One region of the Geodermatophilus sp. SYSU D00525 genome, then DNA from elsewhere that is predicted to be linked to it. Evidence: predicted binding sites of a transcription regulator. Region 1 holds the regulator's gene; each other region holds the start of a gene.
What was found. The regulator LexA, encoded in region 1, represses DNA repair genes until DNA is damaged. The targets are predictions, from matches to a motif close to TCGAACANNTGTTCGA.
Positions count from the first base shown of each region.

Region 2: the regulator LexA is predicted to act here: its motif matches at 3,099-3,114, upstream of dnaB (replicative DNA helicase).
Region 3: the regulator LexA is predicted to act here: its motif matches at 2,835-2,850, upstream of ruvC (crossover junction endodeoxyribonuclease RuvC).
Region 4: the regulator LexA is predicted to act here: its motif matches at 2,837-2,852, upstream of dinB (DNA polymerase IV).

Region 1 covers NZ_JBJGZK010000026.1:5,131-10,353, forward strand. The annotation lists gene hflX (GTPase HflX) at 1-608, shown strand, start outside; gene ACI796_RS18490 (phosphatase PAP2 family protein) at 724-1,473, shown strand; gene ACI796_RS18495 (hypothetical protein) at 1,445-2,515, shown strand; gene lexA (transcriptional repressor LexA) at 2,543-3,319, opposite strand; gene ACI796_RS18505 (LysM peptidoglycan-binding domain-containing protein) at 3,556-4,185, shown strand; gene ACI796_RS18510 (hypothetical protein) at 4,303-4,878, shown strand.
Region 2 covers NZ_JBJGZK010000005.1:168,874-174,096, reverse strand. The annotation lists gene ACI796_RS06820 (molybdopterin cofactor-binding domain-containing protein) at 1-1,376, opposite strand, end outside; gene dnaB (replicative DNA helicase) at 1,628-2,992, opposite strand; gene rplI (50S ribosomal protein L9) at 3,583-4,029, opposite strand; gene rpsR (30S ribosomal protein S18) at 4,041-4,277, opposite strand; gene ACI796_RS06800 (single-stranded DNA-binding protein) at 4,380-4,862, opposite strand; gene rpsF (30S ribosomal protein S6) at 4,865-5,152, opposite strand.
Region 3 covers NZ_JBJGZK010000006.1:121,041-126,263, forward strand. The annotation lists gene ACI796_RS07540 (hypothetical protein) at 1-339, shown strand, start outside; gene pdxS (pyridoxal 5'-phosphate synthase lyase subunit PdxS) at 406-1,308, shown strand; gene pdxT (pyridoxal 5'-phosphate synthase glutaminase subunit PdxT) at 1,305-1,973, shown strand; gene ACI796_RS07555 (YebC/PmpR family DNA-binding transcriptional regulator) at 1,970-2,722, shown strand; gene ruvC (crossover junction endodeoxyribonuclease RuvC) at 2,868-3,434, shown strand; gene ruvA (Holliday junction branch migration protein RuvA) at 3,431-4,069, shown strand; gene ruvB (Holliday junction branch migration DNA helicase RuvB) at 4,066-5,190, shown strand.
Region 4 covers NZ_JBJGZK010000006.1:7,263-12,485, reverse strand. The annotation lists gene ACI796_RS07030 (transglutaminase family protein) at 1-498, shown strand, start outside; gene ACI796_RS07025 (cupin domain-containing protein) at 531-902, opposite strand; gene ACI796_RS07020 (DUF3040 domain-containing protein) at 1,050-1,478, opposite strand; gene dinB (DNA polymerase IV) at 1,615-2,787, opposite strand; gene ACI796_RS07010 (BatC protein) at 3,018-3,338, shown strand; gene ACI796_RS07005 (cupin domain-containing protein) at 3,626-4,750, shown strand; gene ACI796_RS07000 (sucrase ferredoxin) at 4,770-5,223, shown strand, end outside.

The DNA of each region.
Region 1 (5,223 bases):
CCGGCGCCGGCGTGCTGGTCGAGAACGCGCTGTTCGCCACCCTGGACCCGACGGTGCGCCGCGCGCAGTCGCCCGACGGCCGCGAGTACACGCTCACCGACACCGTCGGGTTCGTGCGGCACCTGCCGCACCAGCTCGTCGACGCGTTCCGCTCGACGCTGGAGGAGGTGGCCGGCGCCGACCTGCTGCTGCACGTCGTCGACGGCTCCGACCCCGACCCGCTCGGCCAGATCGACGCGGTGCACGTGGTGCTGCGCGAGATCGACGCCGCCGCGGTGCCGGAGCTGATCGTCGTCAACAAGGTCGACGCCATGACCGAGGACGACGTGCTGACCCTGCGCCGGGCGCTGCCCGGGGCCGTGTGGGTCTCCGCGCGCACCGGCGAGGGCATCGAGCAGCTGCGCGAGATCGTGTCCGCCCGGCTGCCGCACCCGGACGTCGAGGTCGAGGTGCTCGTGCCCTACGACCGCGGCGACCTGGTGGCCCGCGTCCACCGCGACGGCGAGGTGCTCAGCGAGGAGCACGAGGCCGGCGGCACCCGGCTGACCGCCCGCGTCGACGGCGGCCTGGCCGCCGCTCTCGAGCGGTTCGCCGTCCCGGTCGGCTGACCGTCTCCCGCACCCCCGCCCGCCCGGGTGCCCGGCTCCGCGCCGGGTGCCCGGGCGGCTCGCCGTTCCGCCCCGCCGAGGTCACGGGCGGGTCACGGCCCGGTACCGTGATCGCGTGACCAGCGGCGTGGTGCGGCGCAGCCCCGGCGCGCCGACCGGGCGCCCGGAGCGGGCCACCGCCCGCCCGGAGCCGGTGGTGGGGAGCGGGCGCCCGCCGTGGTGGCTGCTGGTCGTGGCGTTCGCGGTCACCGTCGGGGTCACCGTCGACCTGCTCAGCCGCGGGGTGCTCGAGCGGCTGGACCTCGAGGTGTCCGAGGTGGTCAGCGCCTGGGACCTGCGCGACTCCCCGGCCTACTGGCCGGTCTGGGCGGTCACCCAGATCGGCGGCCGCGGCACCATCCTCATCGTGCTGGCCGCCCTGGTCGGCTGGCTGTGCGTGCGCGAGCGGACGGTGCTGCCGCTGCTGCGGGTGGTCACCGCACTGGCGCTGCTCACCGTCGTCGTCTACGCGTTCAAGTTCGGCACCGGCCGCACCGCCCCCGCCTATCCCGGTTCTTTCTTCCACCGCGACGGCGCCAGCTACCCCTCCGGGCACGTGGCCAACGCCGTGCTCATGTGGGGCGTGGCGCGCTGGCAGGCGGTCGAGTACGGACTCGGGCCGCGGGTGCAGCGCACCCTGTGGTGGCTGGCCGTCGTCGGGCCGGTGGCCACCGGGATCGCGATGGTCTCGCTGGACTTCCACTGGGTCACCGACGCCGTGGTGGGCGCGGCCGTCGGGCTGCTGCTGCTGGGCGTGGTTCACGCACTCGACGCGCTGGTGCTGTCACGCTGGGCGAGTGCCCGGTCCGGCCGCCCGTCCGCGTAGCACCGTCCGGCGGGCACCGGCCGTCCTGCTGACCGCGGGCCTGCTCGCCCTCCGGGCGGCGCCGGCCGCGGCCGAGGAGCCGGCCGCTCCCTCGGTCCGCTGCCAGGTGACCGACCCGCGGCTGGCCGAGCTCTCCGGCCTGGTGGACGTCGGCGACCGGATGCTCGCCGTGGTCGACGGCGGGGACGAGGTCGCCGTGTACGTGCTCGACGGCGCGTGCCAGGTCGTCGACGTGACCACCGCGCCGGTGGACCCCTACGACCCCGAGGACCTCGGCGTCGGCCCCGACGGCACGGTGTGGCTGGCCGACACCGGCGACAACACCACCGTCCGGACGACGGTCGCGCTCGTCGCGCTGCGGCCCGACGGCGGGACGGCGCTGTACCGGCTGACCTACCCCGACGGCCCGCACGACGCCGAGGCGCTGCTGCTCGCCCCCGACGGGACCCCGTACATCGTGACCAAGGAGGTGCTCGGCGCCAGCCACGTCTACCGGCCGGCGGCGCCGCTGGTCGACGGCGGCACGGTCGCGCTGGCCGACGTCGGCACCGTCGCGTTCACCCTCACCGGCACGCCCGGCGGTCCCGTGGGCCGGGCCGGGCAGCTGCTGGTCACCGGCGGGGCGGTCGCCCGCGACGGCAGCCGGATCGCGCTGCGCACCTACACCGACGCCTACGTCTGGCCGCTCGCCGGGGCCGACGTCCCGGGGGCGCTGGCCGGCGAGCCGGTGCGGATCGCCCTGCCCGAGGCACCGCAGGGGGAGGCCGTGTCGTTCACCGCGGACGGCAGCGCGCTGCTGGTGGCCGGCGAGGGCCTCCCCGGGGACGTGACCGCGGTGCCGGTCCCGGCGGGGTCCGCGCCGCCCACGACGGCGGCGCCCCCCGCGGCCGACCCGTCGCCGTCGGCCCTGCTCGGCGGGGACGCCGGGGGCCTGTCGCCGGTGGCCGCCGGCGTGGCCGCCGCCGTCGTCGCGACCGCGTTGGTGTGGATCGGCGGGCGGCTGCGCCGCCGCCGGTCCGGTGGTCCGCCCGCCAGCGCCTGAGCTCCGGCACCGGTGGGGACCTGCGGCTCAGACCCGCCGCAGGACGGTGACGACGCGGCCGAGGACGGTGGCCTCGTCGCCGGGGATCGGCTCGTAGGCCGGGTTGTGCGGCAGCAGCCAGACGTGCCCGTCGCGGCGCTTGTACGTCTTGACCGTGGCCTCGCCGTCGAGCATCGCGGCGACGATCTCGCCGTTCTCGGCGGTGGGCTGCTGGCGGACGACGACCCAGTCGCCGTCGCAGATGGCCGCGTCGACCATCGAGTCACCGGCGACGCGCAGCATGAACAGCGTGCCCTCGCCGACGAGCTCGCGGGGGAGCGGGAAGACGTCCTCGACGGCCTGCTCGGCGAGCACCGGGCCACCGGCCGCGATCCGCCCGACCAGCGGGACGTAGGTGGGGGCCGCCGAGCCGTCGGCGGCCGCGGCGGGCGCCGCGGGGGCGGACTCGCCCGCGGTCTCGCCGGGCAGCCGGACGTCGAGTGCGCGGGGCCGGTTGGGGTCGCGCCGCAGCCAGCCCTTCTTCTGCAGCACCGACAGCTGGTGGGCGACCGACGACGCCGAGGACAGGCCGACCGCCTCGCCGATCTCGCGGACCGAGGGCGGGTAGCCACGCCGCTCGATCGAGTCGCGGATGACCTCGAGGACCCGGCGCTGCCGCTGGGTCAGGCCGTCGCCGCCCTCGCCCCGGTCGGGGAAGGTGCGCACGGCGCCCGTGCCGTCCGCGCCGGCACCGCGCTCGGCGGCCGGACGGCGGGTCGCCGCGCCGCCCCGGGTGCCCTGGCCGGTCCCGCTCGTGCCCGCCACGTCTCCTCCTCGCCGGCCGCGTCCCCGCGGCCCGTCCGTCGCCCTCCCGGCCCGGGGCCGGTCGGCGGGCGGTGCGCCCGCACGGACCGTAGCGCGCCGGCGCCACAGGTTCAAACGTGTGTTCGAAGGACACGCCGCGCCGCTCTCGCACTCGTCGGACCCGTGCGGTAGACATCCGGACAGACGTTCGATCGAACACGCGTTCGATTCGGTGGACCCGATCTGGAGGAGCGGTCATGGGCAGCGTGCGGCAGGCAGTGCTCGAGTTCGACGCGGCGGTCCGGGTCCCGTGGCGGCCGCCGCTCCGCGGGGAGGGCGGGACGGCCGCCGGCGGGGGTCGGTCGGTCCCGGCTCGCGCCGACCGGCCGGCGCCGCGGGCGGGCCTGCCGGGCTCGGGTCCCCGCGTCGCGGGGCACCTGCGGCCGGTGCCCGACCGTCCCGCGGCGGCTCCCGCGCGCACCGCCGGGCCGGCCGCCGAGGGGCCGCGCACCCGTCGCGACCCGGCCCGCCCCAGCGGGCGGCCGGTGCGCTCGGAGCCCGCCCGGACCGCCGTCCGCACGCGGTGCGCGCCGGCCCCGTCGCCGGTGCGGCTGACCCGTCGCGGGCGCCGCCTGGTCACCGTGCTGGTCCTCGCCGCCGGCGTCGGCGGGGCCGCCCTCGGCCGGGGGGTCCTCGCCCCTGATGACGGCCTGCGCCTGGCCGGCGAGAGCAGCGTCGTGGTCGAGAGCGGTGACACGGTGTGGTCGATCGCCGCGGAGGTCGCCGGCCCCGGCCAGGACGTGCGCGCGGTGGTCGACGCGATCGAGGAGCTCAACGACCTGGAGGCGGCGGTCGTCGTCCCCGGCCAGGTGCTGCGCCTGCCGTAGGCGCTCCGCCGGCGGCCGGGCGGCCGGAACTGACGAGGCGGACCTCCCCGGTTCGTCAACCATCGGCGGTCGCGTCGCTCACGAAATGAGTGCAGACCAACACTTACGGTGAGGACCGTGTCAGCAGCCGTGAACAGCCAGGCAGCGGTGTCCTTCGGGTCCCCACAGGACGTCGAGGTGTTCGTGAACAGCAGCTGGGTGCCCGGCGCGATGCTCGGCTGGCGACACGACGACGCCGGCGTGTGCGAGGCCTGGGTGCGGTTGCGGACCGACGTCCCCGAGGTGGTCGAGGGTGCCGGCACCTGGGTGGGGCTGGCCGACGTGCGACTGCCCGAACGGCACCTCGCGCCGGCGCCCGAGGTCCCGCCGGCAGCCGTGGCGGCATCGGACCGGGCGGCAGGCCCTGCGCTCGAGCGCTCCCGCCGAGCACGTCGACACGGCCTCGACATGACCGCCGAGATGCCCGCCGTCGGCGGTGGCGCGGGCCGGCACCGCGCACGGGCCGTCCACGGCGCCGGGCGGCACCGCGCCGTCACGGCGGAGATGCCCGCCATCGCCCTCGGGTCCGTGGCCGCACCTCCCGCTGCCGACACCCTCGCCGAGGACGCCCGCCTCTACACCCGGCCGATCCGCCTCGGGGACCTGGTGCCGCACCCCCGCGGCGGCCGCCCCGCCGTCCGCCCGACCGTCTGACCCGCCGCGGGGGCGAGTGCTCCCGGGGCCCGTGGTTCCCGTGCCGGCGTCCCGCCGGCGATCCGGGCGGGCGTCCGCGCGCCACCGCAGGCGCTCGTGGACGCCCTCCTGACGGGCGGTCGATACACCCACCCGCCCCCTCCCGCGCGCCGACACGCGCGGCGTCCCGGCGTGTCGTGTGACGGGAGGGGACCCTGCTCGCCCCTGGTCACCACGGGGTCACGGCCGGATCTCGACGGAAGAGACACGCGCGTTCTCGTCTTGCAGATGTAGTGGAGCGGGGCCTACTGTCCCCCTACATCTAGTAGTTGCACCGATGGAAGTCCTCCACAGGCCGTCCTCAGG
Region 2 (5,223 bases), on a different contig from region 1:
GCCCGGATGCGGTGGTGGCTGGCGGCGCGGGCGCGGCCGTGGCGCATGTCGTCGATCCGCGACCACAGCAGCTTGACCGGCCGCCCGGTGGCCTTCGAGACCCGCGCGGCCTCCAGGGCGGCGTCGGAGAACAGGCGCCGGCCGAACGAGCCGCCGCCCTGGACGACGTGCACGGTCACCCGGGACACCGGCAGGCCGAGCTCGGCGGCGATGGCCTCCTGCGCGACGATCGGCGACTTCAGCGGCGACCAGATCTCCGCCCGGTCCGCGGTCACGTGGGCGATGGCGCAGTTGGGCTCCAGCGGCGCGTGGCTGACGAAGGCGAAGTCGAACTCCGCGTCCACCGTCCGCACCAGCAGGCCGGGCGCCAGTGGCGGCGGGGTGACCGCGCGCAGCTTCCGCCGGATCGACTCGTCGTCCTCGTCGTCGACCGTGCCCGGCCCCCAGGTGGCGCGCACGGCCGCGACGGCGTCGCGGGCCTGGCCGAAGGTCTCGGCGAGGACGGCGACCCCGGTCTGCACCACGGCGACGTCGACGACGCCCGGCATGGCCCGGACCTCGGCCTCGTTGTCCAGCGACCGGACGGTGCCGTTGATCGAGGGCGGGCGGCGCAGCATGGTCGGCAGCGCGCCGGGGACGACGTCGAGGTCGAGGGTGTAGCGCTGCCGGCCGGTCACCATCGCGCGGGCGTCGGTGCGGCTGGTGGGCGTGCCGACCACCCGCTGGGCCGCGGCCGGCTTGGGCGCGGCGAGCGCGACGGCGAGCGTCCGGTCGGCCGCGGCGGCGGACAGCTCGCCGTACGTGGCGGTCCGCCCGCCGGGGCCGCTGACCACGCCGTCGGTGACGGTGAGCGAGGCCGGGGTGGTGCCCCAGCGGAGGGCCGCGGCGGCCAGCAGCCGGGCGCGGGCGACCGCGGCCGCCCGCCGGACCGGGCCGTAGACGCTGCGGATGGTGTTGGAGCCGCCGGTGAGCTGGTTGAACACGAGCTCGGGGCGGGCGTCGGCGAGGGTGACGTCGACGCGGTCCAGCGGCACGTCGAGCTCGTCGGCCAGCAGCATGGCGACGGCGGTGGTGATGCCCTGGCCGACCTCGGCGCGGGGGAGGGCCAGGCCGACCCGGCCCCGCTCGTCGACGGTGACGACGATGAGGTCCTCGGTGGGCTTCCCGGCGAGGATCAGCACGTCACCGAGGTCGAGGAGCTCGGCCGGCGCGGGCAGGGACGGCAGCGCCTGCGCGGTGGCCGGGCCGGCCACCTCGGCGACGACCTGCGCCGCGACGGCGAGCGTCGGCGCGGCGACGAGGTAGGTGAGGAAACGGCGGCGGCTGTGCGTGGGCGCGGGCGCGTCGGTGCGGGGGTGCTCGGGCAGGGTCGTCACGCGATGGCCTCTCGACGGGAAGCGGTCGATCGAGGACACGGCCGGGCTCGGCGGTGCTCGGCCCGGACCAACGAGCGGGCGCGACCGGGGTCACGACGTTGCAGTGCGACGGTGCGTCGTTGCAACGTCGCGCTCGGTGATCCACGTGGAACACCGCGGACGCACGGAGGGCCCGGGACCGTGACGGTCCCGGGCCCTCGTGCGCGTCGGTGCGGCCGGTCGGTCGGCTGTGCCGACTCAGTTGGCCATGCTCAGTTGGCCATGTCGACGAAGCGGCTGTAGTGGCCCTGGAAGGCGACGGTGACGTTCGCCGTCGGGCCGTTGCGGTGCTTGACCAGCATGATGTCGGCCTCGCCGGCCCGCGGGCTCTCCTTCTCGTACATGTCCTCGCGGTGGATCATCATGACCATGTCGGCGTCCTGCTCGATCGAGCCGGACTCGCGGAGGTCCGACAGCATCGGCTTCTTGTCCTGACGCTGCTCGGACCCACGGTTGAGCTGCGACATCGCGATGACCGGGACCTCGAGCTCCTTGGCCAGCAGCTTCAGCGCCCGGGAGAACTCCGAGACCTCCTGCTGGCGGCTCTCGACGCGCTTGCCCGACGTCATGAGCTGGAGGTAGTCGATGACCACGAGCTTGAGGTCGTTGCGCTGCTTGAGCCGCCGCGCCTTGGCCCGGATCTCCATCATGGTCATGTTCGGCGAGTCGTCGATGTAGAGCGGGGCGTCGGCCACCTCGCCCATCCGGCGGGCCAGCTTCGACCAGTCCTCGTCGGACAGCGTGCCGGCGCGCATGTGGTGCAGCGGCACCTTCGCCTCGGCCGACAGCAGACGCATGGTGATCTCGTGCTTGCTCATCTCGAGCGAGAAGATGACGGCCGGCATGTGGTGCTTGACCGTGGCCGACCGCGCGATGTCCAGCCCGAGGGTCGACTTGCCCACACCGGGACGGGCGGCGATGACGACCATCTGCCCGGCCTGCAGGCCGTTGGTCAGCTCGTCGAGGTCGCGGATGCCGGTGGGCACGCCGCGGGCGGTGCCGCCACGGGAGGCGATGGCGTCGAGCTCGTCCATCGTGGGCTGCAGGACGTCCTCGAGGCGCGAGTAGTCCTCGCTCATCCGCTTCTCGGTGACCTCGTAGATCTCCTGCTGCGCCCGGTCGACGATGTCGTCGACGTCGCCCCGCCCGCCGGCCGCGCCGTAGCCCAGCTGCACGACGCGGGTGCCGGCCTCCACCAGGCGGCGCAGGGTGGCCTGCTCGGCGACGATCTGGGCGTAGTAGCCGGCGTTGGCCGCCGTCGGCGTCGAGGCGATGAGCGTGTGCAGGTACACCGCGCCGCCCATCTTGGACAGCTGGTCGGTGCGGTTGAGCTCCGCGGCGACGGTGATCGCGTCGGCCGGCTCACCCCGGCCGTAGAGATCGAGGATGCAGTCGTAGATCACCTGGTGCGCCGGCCGGTAGAAGTCGTTGCCGGTCAGCTGCTCCACGACGTCGGCGATGGCGTCCTTGCTCATCAGCATGCCGCCCAGCACCGACTGCTCGGCCGCGACGTCCTGCGGCGGCTGCCGGTCGTACTCCGGCGCCGTCGCCTGCGGCCGGCTGAAGTCGTCGGCCACCGCCACCTGGGTACCTCCCTCTCCTCGTGGGCACGCGCGCGCGTACAGACCCCGGCCGCCCGGCCGGGGCCCGGTGGGGGAAGCACCAGGACGCCTCGCGTGCCACTCGAACACGCGTTCGAGGACATCACTACCCGGAGCCACCGACAGTTCGTGGTGGTCCGGCGCAGGAGACGACGTTAGGAAGCGGGGACGGACCCGTCCAACACCCGTGTGGGCCGCGTTCTGCACAACTTGTGGACAAGTCGGTGGACAGCCGGAGTCGACATGTGGAGACGGGGAGGACACCGGCCGGTCGTGCCGCGGTCTCGCGGGCGTCACCTGCGTCCCGGCCACCCACCGGCTGTGGACACGAGAAAGTCGGCGCGCCGGGGGCTCCGGGCGTGTCGTGTCGTCCCGCCCGGCGCAGCCGTCACAGGCGCCCGCCGGCACCCGGGGCCCGGCCACGACGGCCGCCGTCCGCGGTGTCCGCCGCCTCCCTGCCGCCGTCCGGGACCCCGGGGTCCCGGGAGGGCGGGCACGGCCCGGAGACGCCGCGAGGGGCGCCGGACGGTTGTCCGACGCCCCTCGCGGGCGGTGCTGCGGCGTCCTCAGCCGGCGACGACCTCGATGGGGAGGGTCGTCGTGACCTCCGGGTGCACCCGCACGGTGACGGTGTGCTTGCCGGTGGTCTTGATGCTGCTCGGCAGCTCGATGCGGCGGCGGTCCAGCTCCGGGCCGCCGGCGGCCGTGACGGCCGCGGCGACGTCGGCGGTGGTGACGCGGCCGAACAGGCGGCCGCCGTCGCCGGCGCGGGCGGGCACCCGGACGGTCAGGCCGGACAGGCGCCCGGCCACGGCCTGGGCCTCCTCGAGCGACCGCACGTCGCGGGCGGCACGCGCCCGGCGCAGCGACTCGACCTGCTTCTCGGCACCGCGGGTGGCGACGATGGCCAGGCCGCGGGGCAGGAGGTAGTTGCGGCCGTAGCCGCCCTTGACCTCGACGGTGTCACCGGAGGACCCGAGACCGGTGACCTCCTGCGTCAGGATCAGCTTCATCGTGCTCATGGTCAGCGCGCCGTCGAGGTGTAGGGCAGCAGGGCCATCTCACGGCTGTTCTTGACGGCCGTGGCGACGTCCCGCTGGTGCTGGCTGCAGTTGCCGCTCACGCGGCGGGCACGGATCTTGCCGCGGTCGGAGATGAACTTCCGCAGCAGCGTCGTGTCCTTGTAGTCGATGTAGGTCGCCTTGTCCTTGCAGAACTGGCAGACCTTCTTCTTGGGCTTGCGCACAGGGGGCTTGGGCACTGGGTTCTCCAGGTACGGCTAGAGCGTGGTGAGGTGGTGGACCGGCCCCCTCGCAGGGGCCCGCGCCGAGCGGAGCGAGGCGTGGGGGCGAGGGGGTCCTTCTCAGAAGGGCGGCTCGTCGGACGGGCCGGCGGGCGTCGACCACGGGTCGCTCGCGCCGCCGCCGAAACCGCCGCCACCGCCGCCGCCGAAACCGCCACCGCCGCCGCCACCCTCACCGCGCGAGGCCCGGGTGACCTTCGCGGTGGCGTAGCGCAGCGAGGGACCGATCTCGTCGACCTCGAGCTCGACGACGGTGCGCTTCTCGCCCTCCTTGGTCTCGAACGAGCGCTGCTTGAGGCGCCCCGAGACGATGACCCGCGAGCCGCGGGTGAGGGACTCGGCCACGTTCTCGGCCGCCTGCCGCCAGACGTTGCAGCGGAGGAACAGCGCCTCGCCGTCCTTCCACTCCTGCGACTGCCGGTCGAAGGTGCGCGGCGTCGAGGCGACCGTGAAGTTGGCGACCGCGGCCCCCGACGGCGTGAACCGCAGCTCCGGGTCGGAGGTCAGGTTGCCGATGACGGTGATGACGGTCTCGCCGGCCATGGTCAGTGGACCTCGGGCCGGATCAGCTTGGTCCGCAGGACCGACTCGTTCAGGTTGAGCTGACGGTCGAGCTCGGCGACCGCGGCGGGCTCGGCCTGGATGTCGACGACGGCGTAGATGCCCTCGACGTGCTTCTCGATCTCGTAGGCCAGGCGGCGCCGGCCCCAGATCTCGGTCTTGACGGTGCCACCGCTGCTGGTGACGACGGTCAGGAACCGGTCGAGGGAGGGAGCGATCGTGCGCTCCTCCAGGTCGGGGTCGAGGATGACCATCAGTTCGTAGTGACGCACGGAGAACCCCACCTCCTCTGGTCTGTGGCGGCTGCAGGACGTCTGCAGCAGGAGGGTCGTACACGCGTCGC
Region 3 (5,223 bases), on a different contig from region 1:
CGCGCGTCCCGGCTGAAGACCGCCGCCTACGAGGCACGGCAGACGCCGGCCGGCGACCGGGAGCTGGCCGAGAACGCCCTGGGCCGGGAGCTGCGCGCCCTGCCGGCCGAGGTGCCCGGCGTCCCCGCGTCGCTGCTGGCCGCGCTGGCCGAGACCGACGCCCGCATGGGGCTGGCCCGGCGCTTCTACAACGACGCGGTCCGGGACACCGCGCTGCTGCGCCAGCGGCGGCTGCCCCGGCTGCTGCGGCTGCACGCGGACCGGCCGCTGCCCCGCTTCTTCGACGTCGAGGACGGCCTGGACGCGGTCCCCACGGGCGCCGGCACACCGCGCGGCTGAGCCCGCCTACGCTGGGCCGGGTCGCGCGGTCGTGCGGCCTGCCCTCCGCACCACCCAGGAGCAGCCGTGTCCGACCCCGCCGCCCTCCCCGTCACCGGCACCTCCCGCGTCAAGCGCGGCCTCGCCGAGCAGCTCAAGGGCGGCGTCATCATGGACGTCGTCACCCCCGAGCAGGCGAGGATCGCCGAGGACGCCGGCGCCGTCGCCGTCATGGCGCTCGAGCGGGTGCCCGCCGACATCCGCGCCCAGGGCGGCATCGCGCGGATGAGCGACCCCGACATGATCGACGGGATCGTCTCCGCCGTCTCCATCCCGGTGATGGCCAAGGCCCGCATCGGGCACTTCGTCGAGGCCCAGGTGCTGCAGAGCCTCGGCGTCGACTACGTCGACGAGTCCGAGGTGCTCACCCCGGCCGACGAGGCGCACCACATCGACAAGCACGCGTTCACCGTGCCGTTCGTCTGCGGCGCCACCGACCTGGGCGAGGCGCTGCGGCGGATCGCCGAGGGCGCGGCCATGATCCGGTCGAAGGGCGAGGCGGGCACGGGCAACGTCGTCGAGGCGACGCGGCACGTGCGGGCGATCCGGGCCGGCATCCGGCGGCTGGGCACCCTCGACGAGACCGAGCTGTTCGTCGCGGCCAAGGAACTGCGCGCGCCGCACGACCTGGTCGCCGAGGTGGCCCGCACCGGGAAGCTGCCGGTCGTGCTGTTCACCGCCGGCGGCATCGCCACCCCGGCCGACGCGGCGATGATGATGCAGCTGGGCGCCGAGGGCGTGTTCGTCGGCTCGGGGATCTTCAAGTCCGGCGACCCGGCCCGGCGCGCCGCCGCGATCGTCCAGGCGACGACGTTCCACGACGACCCCGACGTGATCGCCAAGGTCTCCCGCGGGCTGGGCGAGGCCATGGTCGGGATCGACGTGGACACGCTGTCCGACTCGCAGCGGTTCGCCGCGCGCGGCTGGTGAGCGCGCCCCGGATCGGGGTGCTCGCGCTGCAGGGCGACGTCCGCGAGCACCTCGCGGTCCTGACCGGGCTCGGCGCGGACGCGGTGCCGGTGCGGCGCCCCGCCGAGCTGGCCGCCGTCGACGGGCTGGTCCTGCCCGGCGGCGAGTCGACCACGATGGCGAACCTCGCCGTCCGCACCGGGCTGCTCGAGCCGCTGCGTGCCGCCGTCCGCGGCGGGCTGCCGGTGTACGGCACCTGCGCCGGGCTGGTGCTGCTGGCCGACCGGCTCCTCGACGCCCCGCCCGGGCAGCAGACGATCGGTGGCCTCGACGTCACCGTGCGGCGCAACGCCTTCGGCCGGCAGGCCGACTCCTTCGAGTCGCGCGTCGCGGTGGAGGGCGTGCCCGGCGGCCCGCTGTCGGCCGTGTTCATCCGTGCGCCGTGGGTCGAGGAGGCCGGGCCGGGGGTGCAGGTCCTCGGGCGGGTCGAGGGCGGAGCGGCCGACGGTAGGATCGTCGCGGTGCGCCAGGGCGACGTCGTGGCCACCAGCTTCCACCCCGAGCTGACCGGGGACACCCGGGTCCACGCGTGTTTCGTGGAGATCGTGCGGAGCGCGGTCGGCGGGGCGGTCGCAGCCCCCAGCGGCGCCGGTGCCGGCGCCCCCGACCTCGGAGGAGCACAGTGAGCGGCCATTCCAAGTGGGCGACCACGAAGCACAAGAAGGCCGCCATCGACGCCAAGCGCGGCAAGCTGTTCGCCAAGCTGATCAAGAACATCGAGGTCGCGGCGCGCACCGGCGGCGGTGACCCCGCGGGCAACCCGACGCTCTACGACGCCATCCAGAAGGCGAAGAAGTCCTCGGTCCCCAACGACAACATCGACCGCGCGGTCAAGCGCGGCTCGGGCGCCGAGGCCGGTGGCGTCGAGTACCAGTCGATCACCTACGAGGGCTACGCGGCGGGGGGCGTCGCGGTGCTCGTCGAGTGCCTCACCGACAACCGCAACCGGTCGGCCTCCGAGGTGCGCACCGCGATGACCCGCAACGGCGGCTCGATGGCCGACCCGGGCTCGGTGTCCTACCTGTTCACCCGCAAGGGCGTCGTCGTCGTCCCGAAGGCCGACGGCGTCGACGAGGACACCGTCCTCATGGCGGTCCTCGACGCCGGCGCCGAGGAGGTCCGCGACCTCGGCGACACCCTCGAGGTCGTCTCCGAGCCCGGTGACCTGGTCGCCGTCCGCACCGCGCTGCAGGACGCCGGCATCGACTACGACTCGGCCGAGGCCGGGTTCGTGCCCAGCGTCACCGTCGAGCTCGACGAGGAGGGCGCCGGCAAGGTGTTCCGCCTCATCGACGCGCTCGAGGACCTCGACGACGTGCAGAACGTCTACGCCAACTACGACGTCTCCGACGAGGTGCTCGAGAAGGTCGGCTGAGGGAGCTCATCCTCTCCCTCCCCGCCGCGCACGGCCGGGGCCGCGCACCGCTCCCCGGACCGTGCCGCGTGTTGCGCCGCGGGGCCGTCGTCCGGGACGGTTACGGTTGCGGTCGAACACGCGTTCGGTGGGAGGGGGAGCGGGCATGCGGGTGCTCGGCATCGACCCGGGGCTGACCCGGTGCGGGTGGGGTGTGGTCGACGGCCGGCCCGGCACGCGCCCGGCCGCCGTGGGCGTCGGCGTGATCCGCAGCTCCGCGGACCTGGACCTGGAGCTGCGGCTGCTGGAGCTGCACACCCAGGTCACCGCGCTGCTGCGCGAGCACCGGCCCGACGTCGTGGCCATCGAGCGGGTGTTCACCCAGAACAACAAGGGCACCGCCACCGGCACCGCGCAGGCGGCCGGGGTCGCGGCGCTGGCCGCTGCGCAGGCCGACCGGCCGGTCGCCTGGCACACGCCCAGCGAGGTCAAGGCGGCCATCTCCGGCAACGGCCGCGCGGACAAGGAGCAGGTCACCCTCATGGTCACCCGGGTGCTGGGGCTGGCGTCACCCCCCAAGCCGGCCGACGCCGCCGACGCCCTGGCGCTGGCGGTCTGCCACGTGTGGCGCGGCCCGGCCCAGGACCGGCTGCGGGTCGCGGCGATCGCCGGCGGCATCGGCGCGCCGGTGGTGCAGCGGACGCTGCCGCGCTGGCAGGGGGTGTCCCGGTGATCGCCTCGGTGAGCGGCCGGGTCGCCGCGGTCGGCCCGGAGGGCGCGGTCGTCGAGGTCGGCGGCATCGGCCTGGCCGTGCAGTGCACGCCGGGCACCATCGCCCGGCTCGCGGTGGGGGAGGACGCCCGCCTGGCCACCAGCCTGGTCGTGCGCGAGGACTCCCTCACCCTCTACGGCTTCGCCGACGACGACGAGCGGCAGCTGTTCGAGCTGCTGCAGACCGCCAACGGCGTCGGCCCGCGGCTGGCGCAGGCGGTGCTGGCCATCCACCCGCCGCGCGAGGTCCGCCGCGCGGTGTCCACGGCCGACGTCAAGGCGCTCATGCAGGTGCCCGGCATCGGCAAGAAGGGCGCCGAGCGGCTGATCCTCGAGCTGCGCGACCGGCTGGGCGCCACCACCATCGACACCCAGCTCGACGGGCCCGCCCCGGCGGGTCTCGCGCCGGTCACCCCGGTGGCGCCCTGGCGCGACCAGCTGTCCTCGGCGCTGGTCGGGCTCGGCTGGTCCACCAAGGAGGCCGACACCGCGCTCACCGCGCTCGCGCCGGTCGCCGACGAGCAGCTCACCAGCACCGGGCGGGTCGACGTCGCGCTGCTGCTGCGCCAGGCGCTGCAGCTGCTGGGCCGGTCGTGAGCGCCCCGTTCGACCGGTCGCTGACCGGCGAGGTGGAGTCCGGCATCAGCCGCGACTTCGCCGTCTCCCCGCAGGCCGGGGACGAGGAGCGGGTGGTCGAGTCCGCGCTGCGGCCGCACTCGCTGACCGACTTCATCGGCCAGCCCAAGGTCGCCCGCCAGCTCGCGCTGGTCCTCGAGGGCGCCAAGCGCCGGGGCCGGCCGCCGGACCACGTGCTGCTGTCCGGCCCGCCCGGGCTCGGCAAGACCAGCCTCGCGCTGATCATCGGCTCGGAGCTCGGCACCTCGGTGAAGATCACCAGCGGCCCGGCGATCGAGCGCTCCGGCGACCTCGCCGCGATGCTGTCCAACCTCGGCCCCGGCGACGTGCTGTTCATCGACGAGATCCACCGCATCGCGCGGCCCGCCGAGGAACTGCTGTACATGGCGATGGAGGACTTCCGGGTCGACGTCGTCGTCGGCAAGGGGCCCGGCGCCACCGCGATCCCGCTGGAGATCAACCCGTTCACCCTGGTCGGCGCGACCACCCGGGCGGGCCTGCTCACCGGGCCGCTGCGCGACCGGTTCGGCTTCGTCGGGCAGATGGAGTTCTACGAGCCCGCCGAGCTGCAGCAGGTGCTCGCCCGCAGCGCCGACCTGCTCGGCGTCGAGCTCACCGACGACGGCTCGGCCGAGATCGCCGGCCGCTCCCGCGGGACGCCGCGCATCGCCAACCGGCTGCTGCGCCGGGTCCGCGACTACGCCGAGGTCGAGGCCGACGGCCGGGTCACCCGCGCCGTCGCGCAGGCCGCGCTGGCCCTCTACGACGTCGACGACCTCGGGCTGGACCGGCTGGACCGGGCGGTGCTGGAGGCGCTGGTCGTGCGCTTCTCCGGCGGGCCGGTCGGCGTCTCCACGCTGGCGGTCGCGGTGGGCGAGGAGCCGACCACCGTCGAGGAGGTGTGCGAGCCGTTCCTCGTCCGCGCCGGGCTGCTGGCCCGCACCCCGCGCGGGCGGGTGGCCACCGAGGCGGCCTGGCGGCACCTCGGCCACCCGGTGCCGCGCGGCGGCATCCCCCTCGGGGGTGTCACAGCCGTCCCGCGTGACCCGGGCGCGTCGTCGGAACCGCTGTTCGACGCCTAGACTGATCGGCGCTGGCGCGCAACTCGGCCCTCC
Region 4 (5,223 bases), on a different contig from region 1:
CGCCCGGTGCTGCTCGCCGCCGGCGTGCTGCTCGGGCTGGCCGCGCTGCTGGCCGCGCCCGCCGGCGCCCGGGCGCTGCAGCGCCGCCGCCGGGTGGCCGGCGGCAGCCCGGCCGCGCTGTGGGACGAGCTCGCCGCGACCGCGCGCGACCTCGGCCTGCCCTGGGACCCCGCGCAGACCCCGCGGCAGCAGGCGGCGGCGCTGAGCCGCACCCTCGACGGCGTCGCCGTCGCCGGGGGCGCGCACGGCGCCGGCGTCCCCGGCGCGGCCGACGCCATCGGGCAGCTGGCCCGCGCGGAGGAGGCGGCCAGCTACGGCCGTCCCGGCGCGCCCGCCGACCCGTCCCTGGGCGCCGCGCTGACCCGGGCGCGGCGGGGGCTGGCCGCGGCGGCGGCGCCCGGGGCCCGGCTCCGGGCCCTGCTGTGGCCGGCGTCGCTGGGTGACGCGCTCGGGGCGGCGGTCACCGCCCGCCTGCCCCGCCGGACCCCCGTCGCCTGAGCGGGACCCCGCGGGTCCCGGGCCGGCGGGGTCTACTGCCGGGTCGCCCAGACCGAGGCGCCGTGCCAGTCGATGGCCACGGCCGGCTCGTCCCCCACGACCCAGGCGTCGTGTCCCGGCGGCAGCGTCGTGACGTCACCGGGACCCGCGTCGAGCTCGGTGCCGTCCGCCATGACGACGTGGATGCGGCCGGAGAGGTGGTACTGCTGGTGCGGCGCCTCGCACAGGTCCGTGCCGGCGACCGGCCTGACGTGCTCGGACCACCGCCAGCCGGGCTGGACGGTGATCCTGCCGACCTCGACGTCGCCGGCCAGGCGCACCAGCTCCAGCCGCCAGTTGTCGCCCTGCCGCACCTCGTCGGGACGGTCGAAGGACACGTGCTCCAGGGGCTGTGTCTGCGTCATCGGGACTCCCCCTCCCGAGCGGCCCGTTCGTGGCGGTTCCAGTGTCCCCACCCGTCCCCGGACGGTCGACCCCCCAGGCCACCGTGCCGGGAACGGCGACGGCCGCCGTCCCGGGTGGGACGGCGGCCGTCGGCGGGGTCTCGCGGGCTACTGGTCGTAGCGGCGGCGGAAGCGCTCCTCGAGCCGGTTCTTCAGCGGCTGCCGGCGGGGGCGGCCGCCCCGGCCACGGCCGGCCTGCGCGCCGCGGGCACCGGCCGGGCCGGTCTCGACGGCGCCGGTGGCCGAGCGGTAGTTGAGGACGCCGAGCGCGGCACCGCCGAACATCACGAGGAAGCCGAGGACGCCCAGGGGCACGGACGGGACGACGGCGCCACCGACGAGGACGGCCAGGCCCACCACGACCAGCAGCGCACCGAGCTGCAGCTTCCGCCGGGCCTTGAGCCTGCGGTCGCCGGTGCGGACGGAGGAGGCGAACTTGGGATCGTCGTCGACGAGGGCGCGCTCGATCTGCTCCAGCAGTCGCTGCTCGTGCTCGGAGAGCGGCACCGAGACCTCCAGGTGGGCGGAGCCAGACACCACCGGGCCCGTACCCGGTGGTGACACCGAGGATACGAGCCGTCGGCGGGGTGCGAAAGGCGAGTGCGCGGCGACCCGCCGCACTGCCGTCGGGACCACCCCTCCGGGGGTCCGTGACGGGTCCCCCGGGCCCGCCTCAGCGCACCCGGCGGTCGCGGTCGCGGTGCAGCAGCGTGGCCGGCCGCACCGCGCCGGCGCCGAACCGGCGGGCCGCCCGGTCGGCGGCGAGCTCCGCGTCGCGGCGGCCGTGCTCGCGGGCGCCGAGCTCGAGTTGCCGGGGCGCCTCGCCGGACCGGACCAGCCGCTCGGCCCGCACGCCGACCAGCCGGATCCGCGCCCGGTCCAGCCCGAGCGCGTCGAACAGGGCCCGCGCGGTCTCGTACACCTCCTGCCCGACGTCGGTGGGGACGCCGAGGGTGCGGCTGCGGGTGAGGGTGGTGAAGTCGGCGAAGCGGACCTTGATGCTCACCGTGCGGGTCAGCCAGCCGCCCGCGCGCAGCCGGGCCGCCGTCCGCTCGGACAGCCGCAGCAGCTCCCGGTGGATCACGGCCGGGTCGTCGACGTCGGTGGGGAAGGTCTCCTCGTGCCCGGTCGAGCGCTCCGGCTCGTCGGGCACCACCCGGCGGGGGTCGCGGCCCCAGGCCAGCTCGTGCAGGTGGGCGCCGGCGGCGGGGCCCAGTGCCCGCTGCAGGGTGCGCGCCGGGACGTGCGCGAGGTCGCCGACGGTGCGCAGCCCCAGCCGCAGCAGCACCTGCTCGGTCTTCGCGCCCACGCCCCACAGCGCGCCGACCGGCAGCGGGTGCAGGAAGTCGATGACCTCGGCCGGGCGGACGACGAGCAGCCCGTCGGGCTTGGCGTGGGTGGAGGCGAGCTTGGCCACGAACTTGGTGCCGGCCACGCCGACGGAGCAGGTGATGCCCTGTTCGTCGAAGACGCGGGCGCGCAGGTACTCCCCGATCTCGGCGGCGTCGCCCAGCCGGCGCCCGGCCCCGCCCACGTCGAGGAAGGCCTCGTCCAGGCTCAGCGGCTCCACCAGCGGGGTCACCGACCGGAACAGCGCCATGACCGCCCGGGACACCTCGGCGTAGAGGCCCACGTCCCCCGGCAGCACGGTCGCCGCCGGGCACAGCCGCAGCGCCCGCGCCGTCGGCATGGCGGCGTGCACGCCGTACGCGCGGGCCTCGTAGGTGGCCGAGGTGACCACCCCGCGGTTGCCCGCGCCGCCCACGATGACCGGCGTGCCGGCGAGCTCGGGGTGCCGGCGCACCTCGACGCTGGCGAAGAACGCGTCCATGTCGACGTGCAGCACCGTGCACCCCTCGGCACGCCCGCCCGACGACCGCACGCGACCTCCCCGCTCGAACACGTGTTCGGAGACTAACGGTCCCCCGCCGGCGGCGGCGCGCCGTCCCCGGCGTGTCCGGGGAGCTCGTGACGACGCTGGTCGGCGCATGTGTGACCGGCGCACGGGCGAGGTAGGTGGGACACGACCGACCGTCGTCCGGCGGACGGTCCCGACCCGGATCCCGGAGGAGCCCGATGGCGCTCGACGACGACGACATGACCAGCACGGAGGGTCCGGCCGACAGCGGTGCCGGCGAGGGCACGCCCGGCCAGCACGACGGCGGCGCCGACGGCGGTGCCGACAGCGGCGCGGGCCACGGCCCGGCCGACGGCGGCGCGGTGGGCGGCGGCTCGGACGGCGGCGCGGACGGCGGCGCCGACGGTGGTGCGGACGGGGGCGCGGACGGCGGCGCGGACGGTGGTGCCGACGGCGGCGCCGGTCACGGCCCGGCCGACGGCGGTGCGGACGGCGGTGCCGACGGCGGCGCCGACGGTGGCGCGGACGGTTCGGCCTGAGCCAGGACCCGGCCGTCGCGGGGTCGGGCGGGGCTGACACCCGCCCGGCCCTGCGCCGGTGCACGCACCTCGACCCCGCGGTCTTCGCCGAGCGGTACTGGTCCCGCCGCCCGCTGCTCGCCCGCGCCGAGGACACCGGGGAGTCGTTCACCGACCTGCTGACGCTGACCGACGTCGACGAGCTGCTGTCGCGGCGCGGCCTGCGCACGCCGTTCCTGCGCATCGCCAAGGACGGCGCCGTCGTCGACGCCCAGCGGTTCACCACCTCCGGCGGCGCCGGCGCCGAGGTGGCCGACCAGGTCTCCTCCGACGCCGTGCTGCGGCTGTTCGCCGACGGCAGCACCGTGGTCCTGCAGGGCCTGCACCGGCTCTGGCCGCCGCTGATCGAGTTCGCCGACCAACTGGCCGCCGACCTGGGGCACCCGACGCAGGTCAACGCGTACGTGACGCCGCCGTCCTCGCGCGGGTTCAGCCCGCACTACGACGTCCACGACGTCTTCGTGCTGCAGGTGGCCGGCGAGAAGCGCTGGACCATCCACGAGCCGGTGCTCGAGGAGCCGCTGCGCACCCAGCCGTGGACCGACCGCCGGGCCGCCGTCGCCGCGGCCGCCGAGCGCGAGCCGGTGGTCGACGCCGTGCTGCGCCCGGGCGACACCCTCTACCTGCCGCGCGGCTACCTGCACTCGGCGGTCGCGCTCGGGCAGACCAGCGCGCACCTGACCATCGGCGTGCACTCGGTGACCCGGTGGGCCGCGGCCGAGTCGGCGCTGGACCTGGTGCGGGTGCTGGCCGCCGAGGACCGGGAGCTGCGCCGCGCCCTGCCGCTGGGCCTGGACCTGTCCGATCCGGCGTCGGTCCGCGACGACGTCGCCACGGTCGTGACCGCGCTGCAGGAGTGGCTGGGCCGGGTGGACCCCGGCGAGGTCGCCGAGCGGCTGCGCTCGCGGACCTGGTCGCAGGTGCGCCCCGAGCCGGTCGCGCCGCTGGCGCAGGCCACCGCGGCGGCCGCGCTCGGCCCGGACACCGTGCTGCGGCTGCGCCGCCGGCTGCGCTGCGCGCTCCGCGACGCCCCGGCCACCGCCGAGGGCGGGCGGGTCGCCCTGCTGGCCGGCCGCCGCCGGCTGGAGTTCCCCGCCTCCACCCGCGCCGCGCTCGAGGGCCTGCTGGCCGCCGGCGAGCTCAAGGTCGCCGACCTGGCGGGCCTGGACGCCGACGACCGGCTCACCCTCGCCCGCCGGCTGGTCACCGAGTCGATCGCGCTGGTCGCCGGCGCGGCGGTGCAGGGCGCGCACGGGGTCGACGGCGTCCCGGCCACCGCCCCCGAGCCGGGTCCGCACGGACCTGGCGCCCCGGCGCCGGACGCCGGCGGGGACGATGGGGAGCGTGCCGACGCCCTCGGGACCGGGTCGTGACCCCGTCGCCTCCTCCCGGGTGACCGCCACCGTCCCCGCCCGTGCCGGCCGGCTCGACGCCACCCGCTGCTCGGTCACGGCCCTGGTCCGGGGGGACTCCCCCGTGGCCACGGCCGGGCCGGCGCAGCGCTGGCTGCTCGTCGAGCAGCCGGGCCCGTGGGGCCGCGACGCGCTGACCGGCTCCCGCATCGACCCGGCGGTGACCGCCCGGCTGGCCGCGCGCGCCCGCGCCGAGGGCGTGCGGGTGCTGCTGGTCCGCCGGCCCGGCGACCGGGCCGCGGACTCCGGGCGCCGCTGGGCCTACGCCGACGGCCGCCCGGGCCGCGAGGGCCTGTGGTGGTCGACCCGCGACGACGACGCCGAGCTGGTCGGGGCCCCCTGGGACGGCTCGGTCGGCGAGCGCGCCGACCGGCCGGCGTACCTGGTGTGCACGCACGGGCAGCACGACGCCTGCTGCGCGCTGCGCGGCCGGC